One region of the Corynebacterium aquilae DSM 44791 genome, then DNA from elsewhere that is predicted to be linked to it. Evidence: predicted binding sites of a transcription regulator. Region 1 holds the regulator's gene; the other holds the start of a gene.
What was found. The regulator LexA, encoded in region 1, represses DNA repair genes until DNA is damaged. The targets are predictions, from matches to a motif close to CGAACANNTGTTCG.

Region 2: a site for LexA is predicted at 5,809-5,822, ahead of CAQU_RS02310 (error-prone DNA polymerase). Genes of this name have one in related genera too.

Annotation. Positions count from the first base shown of each region.
Region 1 covers NZ_CP009245.1:1,696,338-1,703,763, reverse strand. The annotation lists gene CAQU_RS07200 (DeoR/GlpR family DNA-binding transcription regulator) at 1-672, opposite strand, end outside; gene lexA (transcriptional repressor LexA) at 1,085-1,765, opposite strand; gene CAQU_RS07190 (hypothetical protein) at 2,278-2,571, shown strand; gene nrdR (transcriptional regulator NrdR) at 2,818-3,279, shown strand; gene hrpA (ATP-dependent RNA helicase HrpA) at 3,329-7,354, opposite strand.
Region 2 covers NZ_CP009245.1:518,705-526,130, forward strand. The annotation lists gene pelF (GT4 family glycosyltransferase PelF) at 1-524, shown strand, start outside; gene CAQU_RS02285 (putative glycoside hydrolase) at 514-1,566, shown strand; gene CAQU_RS12555 (hypothetical protein) at 1,664-1,828, opposite strand; gene CAQU_RS02290 (hypothetical protein) at 1,986-2,396, opposite strand; gene CAQU_RS02295 (methionine ABC transporter permease) at 2,578-3,255, opposite strand; gene CAQU_RS02300 (methionine ABC transporter ATP-binding protein) at 3,252-4,313, opposite strand; gene CAQU_RS02305 (MetQ/NlpA family ABC transporter substrate-binding protein) at 4,504-5,397, opposite strand; gene CAQU_RS02310 (error-prone DNA polymerase) at 5,845-7,426, shown strand, end outside.

The DNA of each region.
Region 1 (7,426 bases):
GCTCACCAAGTAATCGCAGCCCATCTTGGACGCATCGCACAACACGACAACTTTACGGGCGTTGATAATCATTGCCCGCTTCACTGCGGCTTCCTGCGAATCCGCAGTAGACAGGCCGTGATCCAGAGTCAAGGCATTGGTGCCAATAAAAGCCACATCAGCCCGCATCAACGCCAGCGTGCGCAAAGCGGTATCACCAACCACGGCTTGAGTAATGGCACGAACACTGCCACCCAGCAACTGGACCTCATCGAGGCCAGCAGAAGCCAAGTTCAATGCGATGGGAAGGCAGTTGGTCACAATCGACCAATGGCGGGCCTGAGAATTTTGAGATAACAAGTCTGCAAAAGTCGACAACGTGGTGCCCGCATCAAGGAACAGGCCGCCATGGGCCTGCGGCAAATAACGTAGCGCGGCGTGGGCGATCGCATTTTTCGCTGTCGATGCCGACTTACTACGAGCATCCACAGTGAACTCAGTCGTCTGGAAATTCTGGCTCGCTACTGCACCGCCATGCACTCGGTGCACCGTGCCCTCTTGATCCAAAATCGCCAAATCGCGACGAATCGTTTCAGCCGTGACATTAAACCGGGCGGCGAGCTCCGTGACATTGACGCGCCCTTCAACAGCGGTCAGGGAAGCGATCTGGCGACGGCGTTCCTCTGCGTACATGGTGCTCCTAGCGGTGAAATAAACATGAGGACAAAAAATCAAAACATCGGTGCACCTGAGAATCTGTGCATGTGCCCGAATCCACTCTCTAGTTTGTCATGAATGCCCGATTTTTTGGGGCCAGTCGGGTGTGATCTGACTGGGATTATCGCCACATAATCCAACAGATACGGAATGAAACAGGAGGGATGTCCACCTATAACTGCTGATAAACCCTTGTATTGTTTCTGATTCTGTGTCTTTCGTCCGCGATGATTCAAATAAGCTAGACCAGCAGAACTACCCCTATGTGGGGGTGTATTTTTTGTTTGGTGCGGTCTTTAAAAACCACATGGCGCTCCCAAGAGATGCCACACGAAAAACCCCTTCCGAAACCCAGGTCGGAAGGGGTAGAAGAATGCTAAACGCCACCCTAAAGCTTGCGCATCACAGATACAACGCGCCCCAGGATCTCGGCCTCGTTGGCCGGAATCGGATCGAATTGCGTGTTGTGGGGGAGTAGCCACACCCCAGTCGAATCTTTGTGGAACTCCTTGACGGTAGCCTCTCCGTCGATCATCGCCGCCACAAAATCGCCCTGTTGGGCAACCTTTTGCGACTTGACGATCACCCAGTCACCGTCAAGGATGCCGGCATCCTGCATTGATTCGCCGACGACCTGCAGCATGTAAAGCTCACCATCGCCAACAATCTCGACGGGCATGGGGAAGTATTCCTCCACATGCTGTTCGGCAAGAATCGGATTGCCTGCAGCAATACGACCAACCACCGGAATGTAGGCAGGCTGGCTGGCAGCCTCCCCCTCGGAAACCTCCGGCGCCTTAACCGTTTTACGTCCCGGCTTTTGCTTCTCCGCCGGAAGGTTCTTCACGTTAACGGCCCTTGGCTTATTGGCGTCGCGCTTGAGGAAGCCCTTCTTTTCCAACTCGCGTAGCTGATAGGCGACGGAAGAAGTGGATTGCAGGCCTGTCGCGTCGCCGATCTCGCGAATGCTGGGCGGATATCCGCGCAGCAGTACGGCATCGTGGATGACCTCAAGGATGCGCCGTTGGCGATCGGACAGGGAGGACTTGTCGGGGGTTTTGTTATTCATCTGAGTCCAGGTTGCTTGAATATTCGAATATTCGTACTAAGGGTGTCGTGAGCCATCATAGCTAAGGTTTCGGGTGGCATCTGGAGGGCGTGCCGAAAAACCGGGGGGTTGTTCTAAGGGGCATATCCCTGGAAGCAATTCGGCTCGATCGGGCGTGGCATCCAAAAATGGTGGGCCGAAAAGAACCTTAGGGTTCGAACGTGTTCGAAAAGATGCGAGTTTTTACTAATCGTTCGAACATGGCTGTATGTGGCGACCGCGAATGCTTCGCGTTATTGCAGTAAGCATAGCTGATTGTGCGGGGGAGTGGCTAGTGGAATGGTCGTTTTTGTTCAGACTTGTTCGAACGGATGAGCTATGGTAAAAATCGAACATGTAAGCGGAACTCGAACACAGGTGCTAAATTTATCTGCAAGGCTTCGAGCCCGGGTTTAAGCTTCACATCACTAAAAACGACACCCCGAAACAGACATACCCTCTGGCGTGTTTGCCGGAAGAAAAGGACTGCCATCATGACTGCTCGCACCATCAACAACGCTATGCCCTCCACTAGCACTGCTGTGTTCGAACCGGGTCGGTTGCCTTCCGCCAGGGTTTCATCTGGTGTTCGCACCGTGACTGTGCACTACCGCGAGCCAGCGCGGGATAACGGCGCAGATTCTCGTCGATTCTCGAGCATCTTGCTCGGCGGAACCTTCGGAATGGTGATGGGGCTTGCTTTCCTCATCCTGGGGCCGGCGCCCGACGATTCCCCACAAATGATGCCTATGGGGCATGAGACTTCCCTGACCAGTATTGCCAAGTAAGGGTTCTGGCTGGGCGCTGTCATATACATCCCGCAGAGATGCACCGCGTCGTGGCTTTGTGTGGCCTATCTCCGTGCACTTTTACCGCACGAGTGGAAGGTCTCAGAAAGCCACGGCGTAGCTGGTTTTTGCGGGCATTTTTTGTGTGTGCCTGCTCCCTTTAGGGACAACAAGTGAAGCGACTAAGGTTTAGAGGCGCATCGCCCACCAGTAGAGCTTGCTCGACCTGAACAAGGATTGATCCTCATGTATTGCCCTTTTTGTGCCAATCACAGCTCCAGTGTGATCGACTCCCGTGTGGTGGACAGTGGGTCTGCTATTCGGCGACGCCGGGAGTGCCCCGAATGTGGCGGTCGATTCACCACGGTGGAAAAGGCGATGTTGTTGGTGGTGAAACGAAATGGCGTGACGGAACCTTTTTCGCGCGACAAGGTTATTTTGGGTGTGCGGCGGGCGTGCCAGGGGCGAAACGTCAGCGATGACGCTTTGAAACGGCTTGCTCAAGAGGTGGAGGAAACTGTGCGTTTGAAGGGCACCTCGCAGGTCAACGCCAACGATATCGGTTTGGCTATTTTGGATCCGCTGCGGGAGCTTGATGAGGTGGCTTATCTGCGATTTGCGTCTGTCTACCGCAGTTTTGATAGTGCAGAAGACTTCGAAAAGGAAATTCGCATGATGCGACGGCATGCGAAGTCTTCGCTGAAGTAAGAATCAAGGTGCCCGGCCGATTTGTCGGCGGGCACCTTGTTTTTGTCTGTTATCCCAATTTTGCGATTGCTTTTTCGATGCGGCGGGCGCTGACGGTTCCTGCGGTGCCGAGTCGTTGTGCAAACAGGCTCACGCGCAATTCTTCGATCATGAAGATGATGTCTTTGACTGCTGCTGTTTTTTCAGCGCCCGGTCCGAGCTGTGCCAGTTTTTGTTCTAGGAGCTGTTGCACATTTTCGATGGTCATGGACAGATCTTCGTCGCGGTCGGGATCGCGATCCATGTCTTCGAGACGAATCTTCATCGCTTCGAGATAGCGGGGGAGATGCCGGAGGCGCGCTGCTCCGTGAAGTGAGAGCGCGTGCGGGGGGAGCAGCACGGACAGTTGTTTGGTCATGTCGTCGATGGCGGGCCCGCTCCAGGCTGAAAGTTCGTCGGCGACGTGCGCGTAGGTGACCAGCGCGGGGGCTAGTGCGACGACCATTTGGCGAACCCTGGAGGGGACATCTTTGCTGACTGCTTGCTGTAGGGTGGCGAATTCTTCCGGGGAGCGGACTGGTCCGCCATGCGCGATGAGGCTGTCGCGAATCGCGGCGACGCGTGCATCGTCGACGAGTCCCTGGGCGCCACCGTGGGGGTAGTTTTCCACCGCAACCCGTTGTGTCAAGGGGAGGCCATTGACCATGCGTTGGGTGTTGACCGTGATGGAACGCAGAAGCAGCGTGATCGTGGCGGTGAGGTGGCTGGCATCGGCCGCTGCTTTGGTGGGTTTTGCTTCCACTGCTACGCCGCCTGGGGTGGCGACGAGTGCCGGGTAGGTGGTGACGGCTTGGCCGTCGACGGTGCTGGTGATTTCTTCGGGGATGGTGCCGAGAGTTTGGGCGGTCCATTCCGGGGCTTCGTCGTGATATGCGGCTGCGCCGACTTTCTTGACGGAGGAGGAAATGTGTTTGGCGTTGCGTTCTTTGAGGGCTTTTAGGTTGCGGTCGCGGTCGATGATTTTGCCGCGTTTGTCGATGGCTGCGTAGGAGGGGCGCAGGTGGTCGGGTAGTTGGTCGGGGTTGAAGTCGGTGGCGGCGATTCCGCGCCCGCCGATGCGGTGGAGGGCTTCTGCGAGTTGTTTGGTGACGCTGCCGTGGTAGGCGACGAGCATGGGCAGGACGCGGGCAGCGTAGGCGGGGGCGGGTACGACGGTGCGCCGCAGCGCCTTGGGGAGGGTGCGGATGAGTTCGGTGATGAGTTCTTCGCGTAGGCCTGGGACGAGCCATTCGAAGGTTTGGGCGTCGACGCTTCCGAGCAGTGGTACGGGGATGCGGATTGTCACGCCGTCATCGGGGGATCCGGGTAGGAAGTTGTAGTCGACGTCGAAGATGATGTCGTCGCTTTCCCATTTGTCGGGGAATGCGTCTTCCTCGACTCCTTCGGCGTCGTCGCGGATGAGGTTGTCCGGGTTGAAGTCGAGCAGTGTTGGCTGGGTGCGTTGCTTCTTCTTCCACCAGCGGTCGAAGCGCTGGCCGGTGGTGATCGAGGGGGGAAGTTTGCTGTCGTAGAAGTCGTAGAGGGTGTCGTCGTCGACGACGATGTCGCGTCGGCGGGCCTTGTTTTCGAGTTCTGCTGCTTCCTCGAGCTTTTTGGCGTTGTCGTGGAAGAAGCTGTGGTGGGTGTTCCAGTCGCCGTCGATCAGGGCGTGGCGGATGAACAGGCTGCGGGCGGCCTCGGGGTCTACGGTGTGCAGGCTGGTGAGTCGGTCGGCGACGAGGGTGACGCCGTAGAGGGTGGATTTTTGGTAGACCATGGCGGCTGCGCGTTTGGTCGACCAGTGGGGTTCGGAGTATTGGTGGCGCAGGAGGTCTTTGCCGAGCTGTTCGGCCCATTCGGGGGCGATGGCTGCGACGTCGCGGGCGAACAGGCGGGAGGTTTCGACGAGTTGTCCGGCCATGACGACCTGGGGTGGTTTTTTGCTTAGTCCGCTGCCGGGGAAGATCACGAAGCGGGTGCCGCGGGCGCCGGCGTATTCGCGACTGTCACCTGCCCGAACGCCGATGTGGCTGAGTAGGCCGGATAGCAGTGCTTGGTGGACCAGGTCCATGTTGTGGTGTTCTGGTTCGTAGGCGCCGTAGCTCCAGCCGAGGTCGTCGATGACGCCGGTGAGTTGGCGGACCAGGTCGCGCCATTCGCGGATGCGGAGGTAGTGGAGGAACTCTTTTTTCATGCGGGTGCGGAATTTGTTGCCGCTGAGTTCTTGTTGGGTGTGGGTGAGGTAGTCCCACAGTTTCAGGTAGCTGGCGAAGTCGGAGGTTTTGTCGTTGAAGCGGGCGTGGGCTTGATCGGCTTGGGCGGTCATGTCCATGGGCCGTTCGCGCACGTCTTGGATGGATAGGGCGGCGACGATGACGAGGACGTCGGCGACGCATCCGCTGTGGTGTGCTTCGACGAGCATGCGGGCCAGGCGGGGGTCGACGGGGATGCGGGATAGTTGGCGTCCGATGTCGGTGAGTCGGGGTGCGCCGTGGTCTTCGCCTTCGGCTAGCGCCCCGAGTTCGTGGAGCAGGAGTAGACCGTCGCGGATGGCTTTGTGGTCGGGTGCTTGGACGAAGGGGAAGTCTTCGATGTCGCCGAGTTTGAGGGCGGCCATTTGCAGGATGACGCTGGCGAGGTTGGTGCGCAGGATTTCTGGGTCGGTGAATTCTGGCCTGCTGAGGAAGTCTTGCTCGGAGTAGAGGCGGATGGCGACGCCTTCGGCGACGCGGCCACAGCGTCCGGAGCGTTGGTTGGCGCTGGCTTGGGAAATCGCTTCGACGGGGAGGCGTTGGACTTTGGTGCGGGAGGAGTAGCGGGAGATTCTGGCGGTGCCGGTGTCGACGACGTAGCGGATGCCGGGGACGGTGAGGGAGGTTTCGGCGATGTTGGTGGCCAGTACGATGCGGCGGCCGGAGTGGGGGCTGAACACTCGGTGTTGTTCGGCGTTGGAGAGCCGACCGAATAGGGGGGTGATTTCTACGCCGCGGAATTTGCGCGCTTCGATGGCTTCCATGGCGTCGCGGATGTCGCGTTCGCCGGGGAAGAAGCAGAGAATGTCGCCGTCGCCGACCCGCATGAGTTCGGCGATGGCGTCGCATACTCCGTCAAGCGGGTCGATGTCGATGATTCCGTTGTCTGTTTCTTGTTGGAGGGGCCGGTAGCGGATTTCTACCGGGTAGGTGCGCCCCGACACGGAGATAATGGGCGCGGGTTGGCCAGTGGCGTCTGCGAAGTGTTCGGCGAAGCGTTCCGGGTCGATGGTTGCGGAGGTGATGATGACTTTGAGATCGGGACGTTTCGGCAGCAGCTGCTTGAGGTAGCCCAGGAGGAAGTCGATGTTGAGGCTGCGTTCGTGGGCCTCGTCGATGATGATGGTGTCGTAGGCATTCAGGTAGCGGTCGCGCTGCATTTCGGCGAGCAAAATGCCGTCGGTCATGAGTTTGACGGCGGTGGTGGCGCTGACGTGGTCGTCGAAGCGGATGGCGTAGCCGACGGATTCGCCGATGTTTTGGCCGAGTTCTTCGGCGATGCGTTCGGCCACCGTGCGGGCGGCGAGTCGGCGGGGCTGGGTGTGCCCGATGCGGCCGCGGATGCCGCGCCCGAGCTCGAGGCACATTTTGGGAATCTGGGTGGTTTTACCGGAGCCGGTTTCGCCGGCGATGATTACCACCTGGTGGTTGGAGATGGCTTCCACGATCTCATCGTGGAAGGTCGACACCGGTAGTTGCTGGGGGTAGGTGATCTCCGGAAGGGCATCCCGGCGCCGATTCAAGATATTGCTTTCGGCGTCCATGTCGGCCGCAATGGCCGACAGTGCGTGCAGGCTGGCAGCTTTTTTGAGGCGGCGGCGGAAGCGGTGCGCCCCGGCCAGGGAGACCGAATCTAGCAGGTTGTAGAGTTCTTTTTTCTTGCTGGCGACCTCGGGGCTCAACGGGGCAGATGTTTGGCGGGGGCGCTGCCCGGAACGTGCGCCGGATCGTCCACCTGCGCCACGGGAGGTGCGCTGGGGTACAGGGGTACGGGAGGTGTTGGTGGACGTGTGTTCGCTAGCCATATCAAGGCGCCATATTACTGGGTGGCGGCACGCAGTTTGTAGGCAGTCCCTGCAAAAAGTGCTTACCCACGA
Region 2 (7,426 bases), 1.2 Mb from region 1:
TGCCGGTGGTCGGCACCGATGTGGGCGGCATGGATCAGGTGGTGCGCGATCCTTTGGAAGACACGGACGGCACCGTGGTGGATTCTTGTGGCGTGCTCGTCGAACCCGGCGACATCACCGGGCTGGCCGATGGAATGGCCCGCCTAATGGACAGCCCCGAGACCTACATGCAATGGCACGCCAACGCGCTAACCCGCCTGAAATCGACATTTTTGATGCCCACCATCATGCGCCGCTACGACGGGATTTACCGTCGTCTAGGCGCCGGCACCCAGCTTTCCGGTGGCGCGCCCACACCCCCGGGTACCGCTGATTTGGGCCGGGGCGCAAGCGACATCACCGATAAAGCACCCCAAGCGGCGGCTGCCGCGGCGGGTAAGGATCGCGTCGGGGATGATGCCCGGAAAGTGGCCAGCAGCAGGCGGGGCCCCTTCGCGGCGCTGGTCGGCGCCCCGAATCCGCATTCGGTGGTGAAAAAGCTGTTCGGCGGGGGCTATTTCCCGGGAGCCGCCCGTGGCGTCTAGGCGATTCCCACAACTGGCGTGGATGCGCTACGGCGACCCCATCGACCCGGAACAGCTTCGCCGGGCGGCCGGGCGCTTCCGGGCGGCAATCCTGCAGCCTTGGGAAACGCAGGCCGCCCAAGTATTAAAAGAGGCCGACCCCACTATTACGGTGCTGGCCTACCAATGCTTATCCAGTGTCCGCTCCTATGAGCCGGGACCCCGCTACACCAGTTTGCTCAGCCCGGCGCTGGCCGAAGAACTCGGCACCTTCGCCACCCGCCGCGGCAACCGCATCGAGTGGGACGGCTACCCGGGGCACTGGCAGCAAGACGTCGGCAATCAGGCCTACCGCAACGCCTGCATCAAAGGCGCAAAGGATGTGCTCGCCGGAACCGCCTTCGATGGCATCTTCGCCGACAACGACGTTTTCGACGACTACTACCAGCTGCGGCTGCCCATCGACCAGATTCGGGATGCCAGCCAGCTTCGGCAAGCGCTGGGCACGCTGATCCACGCCCTCGGCCCGGAGCTCGCCCGCACCCAACACCTGCTGGTGCCCAACATTGCGGAAGCCCGCCGCAGCCGCGGCCGGTGGGAGGAACACAGCTTCTACGGCGGCGGGGTTGAGGAATGCTGGATGGCGTGGGGGCTCGAACCCCACCACCGGCTCGGCATTGCCGAAATCAAAGCGCAATCCCGACAGCTGCGCGCGCCCGGCCTTTCCATCCTGCGCACCCCCGGCACCGGGGAAGAAAAAGATCCCTACCTGCAATTAGCGCTGGCAGCCGCCTGGGTTTTCGCCCCCAGTAAAGACGTGGCCGTCACCGCTACCACCCACGACGGCTACAGCGGGGTGCCACTGCACCCGGCGGCCGGAATCGACCTGGGGCCAGCCCGCGGGCCCATCCGGCACAACGGCCGCGGGGTGTTCACCCGGCGACTCGCGCAAGGCTATGCCGCCATCAACGTGGGCGAAGACATCTCCACCGTCGGCCCGCGCGGCCAAAGGGTCACCCTCACCCCGTTTCGCGGCTACCTGTGGGGCGCACCCGCCTGGTAACAAACAGCGAACACACAAAAGAAAAACAGCCGGCATCACCGACAAAAAGCCCGCGGCGCGCACCCTGGGGTGGTGCGCCGCGGGCTTGTCATGCAGGCTAGAAGGAGCTGTTCCAGGCGGACTGCGCCGTGGCCGCGGCGGCGGTGGGGGTGGCTGCGGCTTTGCGGCGCAGGTGAACCTCCAGGGGGATAAGCACCACGGCAGCCACCGCGATCATCACAGCAATCAGGCACAGGGCAAAGCCGATGACGTCACTCAGCATGGGTGGTGCTCCTTCGCCCGACAATAGTGAAAAGTATGTGCATCAAAACGATCTATGCTGTATGCACTATAGGACAGGGGTGGGGGCAATTTGAAGCTATCAACCTCGGGACAAGGGAAGTCTCAGCGAGTTTTTAACTTCCAGGCAGGTTGGCGTCCTAGCGGGACTGGGTTGGCTGCGGGGGATTTTTGAACTCTTCCGGAACCGGCGCCTGGGATCCGGTGTGCACCAGGTAGAAACCAATGCCCATCATCACGGTGATAACTCCACACAGCACGACCCGGGCGACCCGGGCGGGCCGCTGCTTGCGGGTGCTGTGGCGCAGCTGCACAAAAGACGCCACCACCACGATCAGCGGCACGGCGAACAGGAAGTACCAGCCCTGGAAGAAAATCACCACACACACCGCGGACGCCAACCACAGGGCGATGTCGATGGCGCTTTGCTTTTCGACCGCGGGTTGTGGTGCTTGGCCCTCGGAAGAATCGGCGCGGTGATTGTCGGCCGCGCCGAGCGGGGTGTTCGTGGCAGGTGAGTTCTGTGCGCGTTTTTTTGTGCGACGACCCATGGTGTGCTGCTTTCGATCGGAAAAAACGGGGTGATGCGCTGCCACGTTGTGGCCCGCAGGTGCAACTGTAGTCGGTGCAGGTATCGGTGGCAGGTGGTGGGGCAGGGCCTAAAAAACCACCCGGGCTTGCCCCCTGGGGAAGGGGAGGAGCCGGGGTGGTGTGCGCGGGTTATGCGGGACGCTAGCGGCGCATGATCTTCTTCGACAGCCAGTTGCCGAACAGCTGGGCGATTTGCACGATGATGATGATCACCGCGGTGGCCACCCAGGTGACGTTCCAGTCGAAGGCCTGGTAGCCGTAGACGATGGCGAAGTTGCCCAGGCCACCGCCGCCGACGTAGCCGGCCATGGCGGACATGTCGACAACCGCGATAAATGCGAAGGTGTAGCCGAGGATCAGCGGGCCTAGGGTTTCCGGAATGATCACGGTGCGGATGATCTGCCAGGGGCTAGCGCCCATGGCGCGGGCGGCTTCCACCACGCCGGGGTCCAGGGACACCAGGTTTTGCTCCACGATGCGGGCGATGCCGAAGGAGGCGGCGACGATCATGACGAACAGGGCGGCGTTGGTGCCGATGGTGGTGCCGACCACCCCGCGGGTGACGGGGCCCAGGGCTGCCAGCAAGATGATGAAGGGGATGGGTCGGACGAAGTTGACCACCACGTTCAAAACCGTGTAGAGCGCCTTGTTGCGCAGGATGCCTTGCTCGCGGGTGGTGTAGAGCAGCATGCCGAGTGCCAGGCCGATGAAGCCGGCGATGATGAGGGTGCCGACCACCATGTACAGGGTGGTCCAGACTGCTTCTTCCAGTTTGGGGGTGAGGCGATCCCAGTTTGCCGCCAAGATTGTGGTGGTCATCGCAAGATCTCCTCGCAGTCGGTGGTGGTTGAGAGTTGTTCGTAGAAGCCCTGGACGGCATCCTCATCGCCGGTCAGACGGACGGTGACCTTGCCGAAGCTGTGCTTCTGCAGGGTGGTGATGCCACCGTGCACGATGGAAATCCGGGCGCCGGCTTCGCGGGCTTTGGCGGCGGCGGCGAAGAAGCCGGATTCCTCGGTGAGGTTCACGGTGAACAGGCGGCCGTCCTTGGCCAGCAGGTCATCGGCTTCGACGACGTCGGGGGTGTTGCGCAGGGAGGTCGCGACGAAGCGGGCGGCAACGTCGGTCTGCGGGTTGGAGAACACGTCGTAGACGCTGCCGTATTCGACGATGCGGCCGTTTTCCATCACCGCAACCTTGTCGGCGATGGAGCGCACCACGTCCATTTCGTGGGTGATGACCACGATGGTGATGCCGAGTTCCTTGTTGACTTTGCGCAGCAGCTTGAGGACTTCGTGGGTGGTGTCCGGGTCCAGCGCGGAGGTCGCCTCGTCGGCGAGTAGCAGGGCGGGGTTGGTGGCCAGTGCGCGGGCGATGCCGACGCGCTGTTTTTGGCCGCCGGATAGTTGCTCCGGGTAGTTGTTGCCCTTGTCGCCCAGGCCCACGAATTCCAGCAGTTCCGCTACTCGCTTGTCGCGCTGTGCTTTGGGCATGCCCGCCAGTTTCAGCGGGTAGGCGACGTTGCCGGCGGCGGTGCGGGAGGACAGCAGGTTGAACTGCTGGAAAATCATGCCGATGCCGCGGCGCAGCGTGCGTAGCTGTTTTTCGGGCATGCCGACGACGTTGTGCTCGCCGACGTACAGCTCGCCGCTGGTGGGGGTGTCCAGCCCGTTGATCATGCGCACGAGCGTGGATTTACCGGCGCCGGAGTAGCCGATGATGCCGATGACTTCGCCGGGTTCAACGGTGAGGTTGATGCCTTTGAGTGCCTCGGTGCGGTGGCCGCCGTTGTCGAAGACCTTGGTGAGGTTTTTGAATTCGACGCGGGTGCCACCGTGGGTGGTGCTCGCGCTGGGGGAGTTGGTGGGTGTGGCCACGGGGAACTCTTCCGTTTTTACTGGTGGTGGTTGGGTGCAGCAGCGCGCGCCCGGCCGTCGGCGGGAGCGTTTCCTCACCAGTTGGGTGGGGTGCTGCTCAGCCGGCGGCGGGCGCGCGGAAGCTTTCGCGAAAAGACTGTGCTTACCCCGACTTTTTGGGGGCGTGCAGCCTTAAGCCGGGGTGGGGTGGTTACTTGCCGTCTTTTTCGGCGGCCTCGAGCTTGTCGAGGATGGCCTGCAGCTCGGAGGCGGGGCGGCGGACCGGTACGGAGGTGCCGTCGGTGTCCTCAGCCTGTGCCTTTTCGACCTCGGGGGTCTGGTAGATCTCGATGAACTTCTTCAGCGCCTCGGAGTTGGCGTCGTCTTCGCGGGCGGCGATGACGTTGATGTAGGGCTCGGCGGCCTCGGAGTTCGGGTCGTCCTTGTAGGCGGCGGAGCTGGCCTGGATGCCGGCGCGGCCGAGGAAGTTGTTGTTAATGATGGCGGGCTTGCCTTCGCCGTAGGCGACGGGGGTTTGCTCGGCGGCCAGCGGGTTGACCTTCACCTTGGACTTCGCCTCGTCGATGTCGGCGGGGGTCGGGGTGATCAGGCCTTCTTCCTTCAGGGTCAGCAGGCCGGCGCCGACGAGCACGTTAATGGCGCGACCCTGGTTGGAGGGGTCGTTCGGGATGGCGACGGTTTCGCCCTCGATGCCATCAATGTTGTCGTGGCCCTTCCAGAACAGCGACAGCGGCACAATGTAGGTGGAGGCCACCGGCACCAGGTGCTGGTTTTCGCCCACGTTGTAGCCGGCGAGGAACTTCAGGTGCTGGAAAGCGTTGGCGTCGATGGTGCCTTCGGCCAGGGCCTTGTTGGGGGTGGTGTAGTCGGAGAAATCGACGACGTCGAGGTCGAGGCCGTTCTTTTTGGCTTCGTCTTCGATAACGTCCCATGCCTTGGAGCCGGCCTCGGTGGTGCCGACCTTCAAAGACAGCTTCTGGTCGGAGCCGGAAGCGTCGCTGGAGCCGGAGTCGTTAGAGCAGGCGACGAGGGAGAAAGAAAGGGCGCCGGCCAGGGCCAGGGAGCCAAACTTGCGGAGGTTCATGATGTCAGTGTCCTTCGGTGATTAATTGGGGTGTTGTTTGCTGCTGGCTATTGGGATGTCGGGGTGGGCTGCTGATTGTGATTGCCTGCCGCCTGCCGACAAAAGTAGACAGAGCTTTCTAGTTCGGTGGGAACTCTAGCACCGCGCAGCGATTGTGTACAGCTCTGTCTAAACCGCTTCGTCTAGTAGGTCGTATTTACACCATGTTTTGCGCAGCGTGCAGGCCCTTTTTGACCCCTGTCACAGTGGGGCGAAAAGCGCCTTATCTCCACGCTTTGACGCGGAAGTTTTCATGCATGCACACGCGCCTGTGCGGGGGCTGGGATGATGGGGGCTTGCCGGGTTTTGGGTGGGGGAGTTTTTGGGCAACTGGGACAGTGTCGCGGGTGGGGCGGGGGCTTGAGAGAGATTCGATTATGTGTGCGAATCGCTGTTAGGGTGTGAGGCATGGACTTTGAGCAGCGGCCCTTGGGGATTAATGGGCGCGGCGTGAGCTGGCGGGAGATTAACGACCTGCTCTCGGGTAAGAATATCGGCCCCCTCGTTCCGATAGAACACCTGGGCAAAGGTGATAAAACCACATCTTCTACGCACAAACGAGCAAGTGGTGGCGCGGATGCGCGCGGCCCCCGGTTTGCGGAACTACACGCCTATTCCTCCTACTGCTTCATGAAGGGCGCCTCCAGCCCGGAAGAATTTATCGAACAAGCGTCCATACTTGGGCTGGAGGCAATCGCCCTGATCGATATCGACGGGTTCTATGGGGCGGCCCGCACCGCGGAAGCCGCCGCAGAGTTCGGCGTGAACACCGTCTACGGCGTCGAACTAACGCTAGGTTCGGCCACCCTGACCCTGCTATGCCGCGGGGTGGAAGGCTACCGGGCGCTCAGCCACATCATCACCGACGCCCACATGGCCGGCGGGGAAAAAGGCGTGACCCGCTACCCACCCTTGGATGAGATTGCCGCCCGCTGCCACAACACAGTATTCGCCGTGGCCTGCGAACAATGGTTAGGCCCGGTGGCCGCAGACATCAAACTCAGCGCCGAACAAGACAGCGCGATTGCGCGCGCCGGGCAGCACAGCGGCATCGCCGCCCTGGTGGAAGCGTTCGGCAAGGACGCCGTGGTAGTACAACTTCCCGCCCGCATGCTCCCCGAAGACGCGGACCTCCACCTCCAGTTGCGCCGTCAAGCACACCAATGGGGGCTGCGGATGTTCTTAAGCGGCCGCCCCCAAGCCGCCCTAAAAGAACACACCCACCTGGCGGCGGCGAAAAATTCCCTCGCGCGCCGCGAAAGCCTGGAGCAAGCCCACGGGCAGCTGCACCCCATGGGGGCCACCTGGCTAGTCGACGGGGCAACGCTTGCCGCCCGACACCCGGACTGCATCGACGCGATCGCCACAACCGTCGAATTAGCCGCACAGTGCGCATTCGAGCTAGAACTAGTCGCCCCCCAGCTGCCACCCTTTAACACCCCCGAAGGCTTCGACGAGTACTCCTGGCTGGAAAAACTCACCTTGGAAAGGATGACTGCCCGCTACGCCAGCCGCACCGCGGATATTCGCGCCGCCGCCCACACCCAAGTCCAACACGAACTACGCATCATCCGGCAGCTGGCATTTCCGGGATACTTCCTCATCGTGTGCGACCTGGTCGACTTTTGCCGGGACAACAACATCTTGTGCCAGGGGCGCGGCTCCGCGGCGAACTCCGCCGTGTGCTTCTCCTTAGGAATCACCAACGTAGAACCCATCAGCAACGGATTGCTGTTTGAGCGTTTCCTCTCCCCAGACCGCGACGGCCCACCCGACATCGATATCGACATCGAATCAGGCCGCCGCGAAGAAGTCATCCAATACGCCTACCGCCGCTACGGGCGCGACAACGCCGCCCAAGTCGCCAACGTGATGACCTACCGCCGAAAAGGCGCGATACGCGACGCGGCACGCGCACTGGGCTACCCGCAAGGCGCCTGCGACGCCTTCAGCGCCGGGCGGGCCGAACCACCCCACCGCGTCGAAGAGC